DNA from 2 places in the Pseudomonas sp. Seg1 genome. Region 1 is predicted to be linked to the other one. Evidence: predicted binding sites of a transcription regulator. Region 1 holds the regulator's gene; the other holds the start of a gene.

Region 1 (5,105 bases):
GCCGGACGGCAAAGTGCAATATGAAATGACCTCCGACAAGGCCGAGCACGTCAAGGCGACCGACATCACGCTGGTCACCAAGCCTGACCTGAACATGTACCGCGGGACGGAATTTCCGTGGCATGTGACCAGTGAGCGCGGCGAAGTGAATTCGGGCGGCACCCAGGTCGAATTGATCGATTCGGTACGCATCAAGCGCACCGATGAGCAAAACCGCGATTTGCTGGTTACCTCCACGCGCATGACCGTGTTCCCGCAGGAACAATATGCGCAGACCGAGCAACCCGTTAGAATCGACGGCGCTGGCGGTGTATCGACTGGCGTGGGAATGAAAGCGTATCTGAAGGAAAGCAGGATACACCTGCTATCGAACGTAAGAGGACAGTATGAGGCTCGTTAAAACCCTCCCTATTTTGCTCAGTCTGGGCGCAGCACTGGGAAGCGTGAGCGCCTGGGCTCTGCCGAACGATCAGCAACAGCCGATCCGCATCCAGGCCGACGACGCCCAACTGGACGACAAGAATGGCATTGCCACTTATAAAGGCGACGTCATCATCACTCAGGGCTCGATGAAGGTTACCGGCAACACCGTGACCATCACTCGCACGCCGACCGGTGACATCGACGTGGTGACCTCGGTGGGCAACCTCGCCTACTTCGAACAACTGCAGACCGCTGGCGACACCAAGCCTGTTCAGGGCTGGGGCGTGACGATTCAGTACCACGCCGCGCAAAACCGCGTTGTGCTGATCGACAAGGCCAAGGTTGTCGACAAGGACAACAACACGACTCAAGGCGAGAAAATCGTCTATGACACCGTGAAGAAACTCGCCAGCGCCGGTCGCGCTACCGGCAGCAAGGTCACCGAGTCGCGTCCGCGCATCGACATGGTGATCCAGCCGAAGAAGAAAACCGACGAGAAAACCCAGTAATGGCAACTCTGAAAGCTCAGCACCTGGCCAAGGCCTATAAAAGCCGCCAGGTCGTGCGTGACGTCAGCCTGTCGATCGACAGCGGCCAGATCGTCGGCCTGCTCGGCCCGAACGGCGCCGGCAAGACCACCTGCTTCTATATGATAGTCGGCCTGGTACAGGCCGATCAGGGTCGTGTGCTGATCGACGATCTGGACGTCAGCCACCAGCCAATGCATGGCCGCGCCAAGGCCGGTATCGGCTATCTGCCGCAAGAAGCATCGATCTTCCGCAAACTGTCGGTGGCCGACAACATCATGGCCATCCTCGAGACCCGTCAGGAGCTCGACAAGGCCGGCCGTCGCAAAGAGCTGGAAAGCCTGCTGCAGGAATTCCACATCAGCCACATCCGCGACAACCTCGGCATGAGCCTGTCGGGTGGTGAACGCCGCCGGGTGGAAATCGCCCGCGCTCTGGCGACTGCGCCAAAATTCATCCTGCTCGACGAACCGTTCGCCGGTGTCGACCCGATTTCGGTCGGCGACATCAAGCAGATCATCCACCATCTCAAGGCCAAGGGCATCGGTGTACTGATCACCGACCACAACGTGCGTGAGACGCTGGACATCTGCGAAACCGCCTACATCGTCAACGACGGTCAACTGATCGCCGAGGGTGACTCCGCGACCATCCTGGCCAACGATCTGGTCAAGGAAGTGTATCTGGGCCACGAATTCCGCCTGTAAGCGCAAAGTGCCCGGTGAGCCGCCCGGGTGCTGTATCGATTCAAGCAGGATTTAATACGCTTTAATTGTTACAGCGCTCTAGGCAAACACTTCAGTTTCAGGCATATAATTTGCTTAAGTTTGGCGCTCCGGCGCCCTGTAGTGGATGGCGCATAGCGCCGGCGAATAAGGTGTTAAGCCCCTGCCATGAAACCATCGCTAGTCTTGAGAATGGGCCAGCAGCTGACGATGACACCGCAGCTGCAACAGGCCATCCGCCTGCTCCAATTGTCGACCCTGGATCTGCAACAGGAAATCCAGGAGGCCCTGGAATCCAATCCGATGCTCGAACGCCAGGAAGAAGGCGACGACTTCGACAACTCCGATCCCCTGGCCGACAACGCCGAACAGAAGCCCAACACCGAGATCCAGGAACCCTCCTATCAGGAAACCGCCCCAACGGTGGATAACCTTGAGGACGGCGACTGGAGCGAGCGTATCCCCAACGAGCTTCCGGTCGATACGGCCTGGGAGGACGTTTACCAGACCAGTGCCAGCAGCCTGCCAACCAGCGATGACGACGAGTGGGATTTCACCACCCGCACCTCCGCTGGCGAAAGTCTGCAAAGTCACCTGCTGTGGCAATTGAACCTCGCACCGATGTCCGACACCGATCGACTGATCGCCGTGACCCTGATCGATTGCATCAACAATCAGGGCTACCTGGACGAAACCCTCGAGGAGATTCTTGAAGCGTTCGATCCGGAACTGGACATCGAACTGGACGAGATCGAAGCCGTCCTGCACCGCATCCAGCAATTCGAACCGGCAGGCATTGGCGCCCGCAACCTCAGTGAATGCCTGCTGCTGCAACTGCGTCAGCTCTCGGCCAAGACCCCTTGGCTGGCCGAAGCGAAGCGCCTGGTCACCGACTACATCGACTTGCTCGGCAGCCGTGATTACAGCCAATTGATGCGCCGCATGAAGCTCAAGGAAGACGAGCTGCGTCAGGTCATCGAACTGGTGCAGAGCCTCAACCCGCGTCCAGGCTCGCAGATCGAATCCACTGAAGCCGAGTATGTCGTCCCGGACGTCATCGTGCGCAAGGACAACGAGCGCTGGCTGGTCGAGCTGAATCAGGAGTCAGTGCCACGCCTGCGGGTAAACGCCCAGTACGCCGGTTTCGTGCGTCGCGCCGATACCAGTGCCGACAACACTTTCATGCGCAATCAGTTGCAGGAAGCTCGCTGGTTCATCAAAAGCCTGCAAAGCCGCAACGAAACCCTGATGAAAGTGGCCACCCAGATCGTCGAGCATCAGCGCGGCTTCCTGGAATACGGCGACGAAGCCATGAAGCCGCTGGTCCTGCATGACATCGCTGAAGCGGTCGGCATGCATGAATCGACGATTTCCCGGGTGACCACACAGAAATTCATGCATACCCCGCGTGGTATTTATGAACTGAAATACTTTTTCTCCAGCCACGTCAGCACCTCCGAAGGCGGTGAATGCTCGTCCACGGCGATCCGCGCGATCATCAAAAAACTGGTTGCGGCGGAAAATCAGAAAAAGCCGTTGAGTGACAGCAAGATCGCTGGTTTACTGGAGGCACAAGGCATTCAGGTGGCTCGCCGCACCGTCGCCAAGTACCGCGAGTCCTTAGGGATCGCGCCTTCGAGCGAACGCAAGCGGTTGATGTAAGCCACGTTACAGCGTTCCAGTGGCAGGCTATCCAGCCTGCCGCTTTATGCACTGGCAACGAAGGAGAAGCTGTATGCAAGTCAACATCAGTGGACACCAACTGGAAGTGACCCAACCTCTGCGTTCCTACATCGAGGAAAAACTCCAACGACTGGAACGACATTTCGACAAGATCACCAACGTGCAAGTCACGATGTGCGTCGAAAAGCTGAAGCAGAAAATCGAAGCCACCTTGCATATACCCGGCAGCGAAGTGGTCGCCAATGCGGAACATACCGATATGTACGCGGCGATCGACGCCTTGACCGACAAGCTGGATAAACAACTCAAAAAGCATAAGGAAAAGACCCAGAGCCTGCTACAGGGCGCCACCGGTCGATAACCCCCCATTCCATGATCCGACTTGAAAGTATCCTGACCCCCGGCCGTTCCCTGGTGAACGTGCCGGGCGGCAGTAAAAAGAAAGCCCTCGAACAAATTGCCAACCTGATCGCCCGCGAAGTGCCGGATCTGGAGATGCAAGATGTCTTCGAGGCCCTGATCGCCCGTGAGAAACTCGGCTCTACCGGTTTCGGCAACGGCATCGCCATTCCTCACTGCCGCCTCAAGGGTTGCCAGTCGCCAATCAGCGCCTTGATGCACCTTGAAGCCCCTATCGATTTCGATGCCATCGACGGCGCCCCGGTTGACCTGCTGTTCGTTCTGCTGGTCCCGGAAGCGGCTACCGATGCCCATCTGGAGTTGCTGCGCCAGATCGCCAGCATGCTCGATCGAAAGGACGTGCGCGATAAGCTGCGCAGCGCTCCGAGCAACGAAGCCTTGTACCAGGTCGTACTGGACGAGCAAAACGGGCAGTAATCATGCGCTTGATCATCGTCAGTGGCCGTTCCGGCTCGGGTAAAAGTACCGCCCTGGATGTCCTTGAGGACAACGGTTACTACTGCATCGACAATCTGCCGGCTGGCCTGCTGCCAGAACTGGCCGAACGGGCGCTGATTCACACCGAACTGGCGCAGCCGCTGGTGGCCGTGTCTATCGATGCGCGTAACCTGCCGAGCCATCTGACCCGTTTTCCGGAACTGCTGGAAGATGTCCGCAGCAAACACATCCAGTGCGATGTCTTGTATCTGGATGCCGACGAGGAGACCCTGCTCAAGCGTTTTTCCGAAACCCGCCGTCGCCATCCACTGAGCAACGCCAACCGCTCGCTGGCCGAGGCGATTCAGGATGAAACCGCCCTGCTCGGCCCTATCGCCGACCTCGCTGACCTGAAAATCAACACCACCCATCTGAACCTGTACCAGTTGCGCGACACCATCAAGCTGCGTTTGCTGAATCAGCCGGAGCCGGGCACCGCGTTCCTGGTCGAGTCATTCGGCTTCAAGCGCGGCATGCCGGTGGATGCGGACCTGGTGTTCGATGTGCGCTGCCTGCCCAATCCTTACTGGAAACCTGAGTTGCGTGCACAATCGGGTCTCGATGCGCCGGTGGCCGAGTATCTGGCAGCACAGCCCGAGGTGGAGGAAATGTTCCAGGACATCTTCACTTATCTGCACAAATGGTTGCCACGCTTCGCCGCGAGTAACCGCGCCTACGTCACCATTGCCATTGGCTGTACCGGCGGGCATCACCGCTCCGTCTACCTGACCGAACGCTTGGGTCAGGCCCTGCAGAAAACCCTGAAGAATGTCCAGGTTCGCCACCGCGACCTCACTTAAAGGATTCACACCGCGATGCCTGCTCTGGAAATCGAAATCATCAATAAACT
Region 2 (5,105 bases), 1.4 Mb from region 1:
CAGGTGTGGGCGTTCGCTTGTGGTGGGGTGTTGGATGTCGCGCAGGGTGGGGATGACTTGGTGAGTAAGCCATTCGCGCAGGGCTCGGTATTCGGGGCAGTAGTGGTAGACGAGGAGGGCGTAGATGCCGGATTCGCTGATCAGCAGGGTGTTTTCGATCTGGTTGTGGATCAAGGTTTTGCGGGTTTGGTATTGGTCGGGGTCGAGTTTTCGCAGCATGCGTTCGTTGAGGTAGATGTGCAGCAGGCGGCTCAGGTCTCGGGCGCAGAACCAGGGTTGGTTCTGGATGAGGAGGGCGTGGAGGGGGAGTTTGTGGCGGGTGAAGATGCTAGGTGTCAGGTAGTTTTCGTCCATGGTTCAGTTCTCGAATTCAAGTGAAGAAAACTGCTTCTGTTCGTCGCCAAACGAAAAGGGTGGCAGCCATGCGCGGGTTGGCGAACCGGTGAATTCGAAACCGGCAGACCCTGAGGTCTCCCACGCAAAGCCGCCATAACTCATGGAGAGAAAAAACCTCTCTGTGAATTTAGTTGCATTGCGTCGAATTCGATCCAGGTCGCCAAACCCGGTGCTGAACATTCAGCATCGAGTGAGCTTAGGTACCGGGGCTTTTCGGCGCAATCGGACAGCGGTGGTGCAGTGTGTAGGACGTTGCCGTGATTGTTGCAGGGCTGCGGATCAAAAGATCGCAGCCTGCGTGAATTCCTACACATGAAGCTGAAGGTCGTGCCGACCTTCAATCGCTAGCAGGCTAGCTCCCACAGGGGATTACGGGGTTATTCGGCTGGCGGCGTCAGCTTCGCTTCCATCTCGGCAACCTTGGCTTCGAGGCTCTCAAGACGTGCGCGCGTACGCGCCAGCACGACCATCTGACTATCGAACTCTTCACGGCTGACCAGATCGAGTTTGCTGAAGGCACTCTGCAGCAGCATCTTGAACTGGCTTTCGATTTCGGCTTTCGGCAGCGGGGTGTCGCCGCTGAACAGGCGGGAGGCGGTGCCGCTCAGGGCGTCGAGGAAGTCTTTGGGCGCGAGCATGGTGGATGTCCTGGAAACAATGGCCGGCAGTGTATCACGCAGTGTCTATAGTCAATCTCGTGGTCAGGGATGCACGCTTTTCGCGCAGGCAGACGGACGGCGACGCACCGTTGTTGTGCGTATCCGCTGGGCCTTTTGCGCGGGATGGCTTGCGGCAGCGGCCAAGGGATTGAAATCAGGGGATTTTGGCGAGATGGCAAGGTTTCTGCTTAGTCACCTTCGACCCATGCACTGATGCAGTCGCTGTGACGAATGCAGTGCGGCAGGCGAAGCGGGGAGTTTCGTCTGATGCGGTTAGCTGGCGTCAGCGATGCGTTACAAAGCCAGGCACTGCGCTTAGACTTGAGTCGGGTTTGTTTTCCTGGGGCAAGTCCACCAATTCGGGAGAGAGTTTCATGAAGCTAGTCACTGCCATCATCAAGCCGTTCAAGTTGGACGACGTGCGCGAGTCGCTGTCCGAAATCGGCGTGCAGGGCATTACCGTTACTGAAGTCAAAGGCTTCGGCCGGCAGAAGGGTCACACCGAGCTGTATCGCGGCGCGGAATATGTGGTCGATTTTCTGCCCAAGGTGAAAATCGACGTGGCCATCGACGACAAGGATCTGGATCGGGTTATCGAGGCGATAACCAAGGCGGCCAACACCGGCAAGATCGGTGACGGCAAGATCTTCGTGGTCAATCTGGAACAGGCGATTCGCATCCGTACCGGCGAAACCGATACCGACGCGATTTAAACGCCGCCACAAACCCCAACGCCCCAGGAGAAAACAATATGACTCTGCGTAAATTCGCAGGGCTAGGAGCCCTGTTGTCCATCGTAATGCCCAGCCTTGCAATGGCGGCAGACGAAGTGGCGGCCCCGGTCCTCAATTCCGGCGACACTGCCTGGATGCTCACCTCGACAGCCCTCGTGCTGTTCATGACCATCCCGGGCCTGGCGCTGTTCTACGGCGGCATGGTTCGCTCGAAAAACATTCTTTCCGTGATGATGCAATGCTTCGCCATTACCGGTCTGATCAGCGTCCTGTGGGTCATTTACGGCTACAGCATCGCGTTCGACACCACCGGCATGGAGCAGGGCGTCGTCAACTTCAACTCCTTTGTCGGCGGCTTCGGCAAGGCGTTCCTCGCGGGTATCACGCCAGCCAGCCTGACCGGCCCTGCGGCGTTGTTTCCTGAGGCAGTGTTCGTCACCTTCCAGATGACCTTCGCGATCATCACACCGGCGTTGATCGTCGGTGCGTTCGCCGAGCGGATGAAGTTCTCCGCGATGCTGATCTTCATGGGCATCTGGTTCACCCTGGTTTACGCACCGATCGCGCACATGGTCTGGTCCGGTAACGGCGGCCTGATGTGGGACTGGGGCGTGCTCGACTTCGCGGGCGGCACCGTGGTGCACATCAACGCCGGTGTTGCCGGTCTGATCTGCTGCCTGGTTCTGGGCAAGCGCAAAGGTTTCCCGACCACCCCGATGGCTCCGCACAATCTGGGTTACACCCTGATGGGCGCGGCGATGCTGTGGGTTGGCTGGTTCGGCTTCAACGCCGGTTCTGCTGCTGCGGCCAACGGCACTGCCGGTATGGCGATGCTGGTTACCCAGATTGCTACCGCTGCTGCTGCACTGGGCTGGATGTTTGCCGAGTGGATCACTCACGGTAAGCCAAGCGCACTGGGCATCGCCTCGGGTGTGGTTGCCGGCCTCGTAGCGATTACTCCGGCTGCCGGCACCGTGGGCCCGATGGGCGCACTGGTGATCGGTCTGGCGGCGGGCGTGGTGTGCTTCTTCTGCGCCACCACCCTCAAACGCAAACTCGGTTATGACGACTCCCTGGACGCGTTCGGCGTGCACGGTATCGGCGGTATCCTCGGCGCGATCCTCACCGGTGTGTTCGCCGCACCGTCGCTGGGTGGCTTCGGCACCGTCACCGACATCGCCGCACAAGTGTGGATTCAGTGCAAAGGCGTCGGCTTCACGGTGATCTACACCGCGATCGTCACCTTCATCATCCTCAAGGTTCTGGATGCTGTGATGGGTCTGCGTGTGACCGAGGAAGAAGAGTCGGTGGGCCTCGATCTGGCACAACACAACGAACGCGGCTACAACTTGTAAGTACGCGCATTGAAAAAACTTGCCCGGTTCGCCGGGCATTTTTTTGTCTGGAATTTGTCGATCACGATACAGCTGAAAGGATTTTTCGTACGCCTTTGGTCGTGTTTACGACGGGTGTTTTTCTGCGGGCAATGGCTTACATGATTGCAGGAATATTAGGGCCTTTGTTTTTTCCCAGAGCGCGCTAGAATGCGCCCCGAACGTGCGGAGAACTGTATGTGGCAACAGACTCTGATAACCCTGCGGGCACGGCCCCGGGGCTTTCATCTGGTAACGGACGAGTTGATCAAAGGCCTGCCTGAACTCAGGGAGTGCCGGGTCGGTCTGTTGCATTTGTGGCTGCAGCATACCTCGGCGTCGTTGACCATCAACGAGAACGCCGATCCGGCGGTCCGTCGCGACTTCGAACGATTTTTCAATCGTCTGATCCCACAAGGAACAGACGGCTATGAGCATAACGACGAAGGCCTGGACGACCTCCCGGCGCACTTCAAGGCCAGCGTGCTTGGCTGTCAGATCAGTCTGCCGGTTTCGGCAGGCCGTTTGGCACTGGGCACCTGGCAAGGCGTTTATCTGGGCGAGCACCGTGATCATGGCGGTGCTCGAAAAGTCCTCGCCACCTTGCACGGTGAAGGGGCATAAACCGTTGGTCACCAATGGTTACTGATTTTTTAACGGCGACTTTCGACAGTTGCCAAAGCTGGTCTATAACTAATCTGCTTTTCGCAAGTCATGAGGTAGAACATGAGCGACGATGATCTGGAAAACGACGACCTCGAAGTAGGCGACGAAGACGAGGCCGAGGAAGGCCTGGAAGCAGCAGCGGAAGACGTTGCTGACGACGATGGCGGTGACGATACGCCGGCCCCGGCTGCCAAAGGCAAAGCCAAGGCTGCGGTGTCGGTAGACGAGTTGCCGAGCATTGAAGCCAAGAACAAGGAACGCGACGCCCTGGCCAAGGCCATGGAAGAGTTCCTGTCGCGCGGCGGAAAAGTGCAGGAAGTGGAGGCCAACGTGGTCGCCGATCCTCCGAAGAAGCCGGACAACAAGTACGGTAGCCGCCCTATCTGAGGCCTGCCGCTTGCTTGCTGAAAAAGCCCGCCGTCGCTGCGGGCTTTTTCATGCCTGAAATAAACATTTGAAGGCGATGCAGACCCTGTGGGAGCTGGCTTGCCAGCGATGGCGGCCTGTCAGACAACATTGATGTTGAATGTGCTGGCCTCATCGCTGGCAAGCCAGCTCCCACAGGGGATGAGGTGAATTCAGGCTCAGTGCTGGGCATTCCAGCGTGCGAGCACCGCTGGCAAATCGGTCAGGCTGCGAACTTCTGCATCCGGCAGGCGATCCGCTTCCCAGACTTTTCCCGTCGGGTTAAACCAGATAGCCCGCAACCCGGCTTGCTGCGCCCCGGCGATGTCATCGCCCGGATGATCACCAATATGCACGGCTGTTTCAGCCGTGGCGCCACCGCGTTGCAAGGCTTCGTGGAACAACCGGGCATCCGGTTTGGCGATGCCGATGTCTTCCGCACACAGCGCAAACTTGAAGTAATCCGCCAGCCCCAGCCGACTTACATCGGCATTGCCATTGGTGACCACGCCAAGCGAGTAATGATTGGCGAGAATCTCCAGCACCGGCTCGACTTCAGGAAACACCTCAATCTGATGTCGCGCATGCAGAAACACTTCAAAACCCTTGTCTGCCAAGTCGTTGGCTTCGCCATGGGCGTATCCAGCGTCTTCCATCGCATGAAACAACACCCGCCGGCGTAACGCACTGATCCGATGCTTGAGCCCTGGCTCGTTTGCCAATACACGCTCGCGAATCGCCCACAGATGTTCCACCGGTACCGCGCCCAGGTTCGGTGCATGTTCGCTCAACCATTCGCGCAATACCGCTTCGGCGCTGACGATCACCGGGGCGGTGTCCCACAGGGTGTCGTCGAGGTCGAAAGTGATCAA

What was found. Region 1 encodes sigma-54, which starts transcription at its own class of promoters, with help from an activator protein. Its sites were predicted from a motif close to ANTGGCATNNANNTTGCTNT; they were not measured.
Positions count from the first base shown of each region.
Region 2: the regulator sigma-54 is predicted to act here: its motif matches at 1,227-1,246, upstream of glnK (P-II family nitrogen regulator).

Region 1 covers NZ_AP021903.1:1,062,317-1,067,421, reverse strand. The annotation lists gene lptC (LPS export ABC transporter periplasmic protein LptC) at 1-400, shown strand, start outside; gene lptA (lipopolysaccharide transport periplasmic protein LptA) at 387-932, shown strand; gene lptB (LPS export ABC transporter ATP-binding protein) at 932-1,657, shown strand; gene KI231_RS04530 (RNA polymerase factor sigma-54) at 1,844-3,337, shown strand; gene hpf (ribosome hibernation-promoting factor, HPF/YfiA family) at 3,411-3,719, shown strand; gene ptsN (PTS IIA-like nitrogen regulatory protein PtsN) at 3,731-4,195, shown strand; gene rapZ (RNase adapter RapZ) at 4,198-5,055, shown strand; gene KI231_RS04510 (HPr family phosphocarrier protein) at 5,071-5,105, shown strand, end outside.
Region 2 covers NZ_AP021903.1:6,331,442-6,336,546, reverse strand. The annotation lists gene KI231_RS28585 (BRO-N domain-containing protein) at 1-354, opposite strand, end outside; gene KI231_RS28580 (hypothetical protein) at 358-576, opposite strand; gene KI231_RS28575 (accessory factor UbiK family protein) at 774-1,034, opposite strand; gene glnK (P-II family nitrogen regulator) at 1,430-1,768, shown strand; gene KI231_RS28565 (ammonium transporter) at 1,807-3,144, shown strand; gene KI231_RS28560 (secondary thiamine-phosphate synthase enzyme YjbQ) at 3,361-3,786, shown strand; gene sutA (dormancy-specific transcriptional regulator SutA) at 3,889-4,215, shown strand; gene KI231_RS28550 (HAD family hydrolase) at 4,413-5,105, opposite strand, start outside.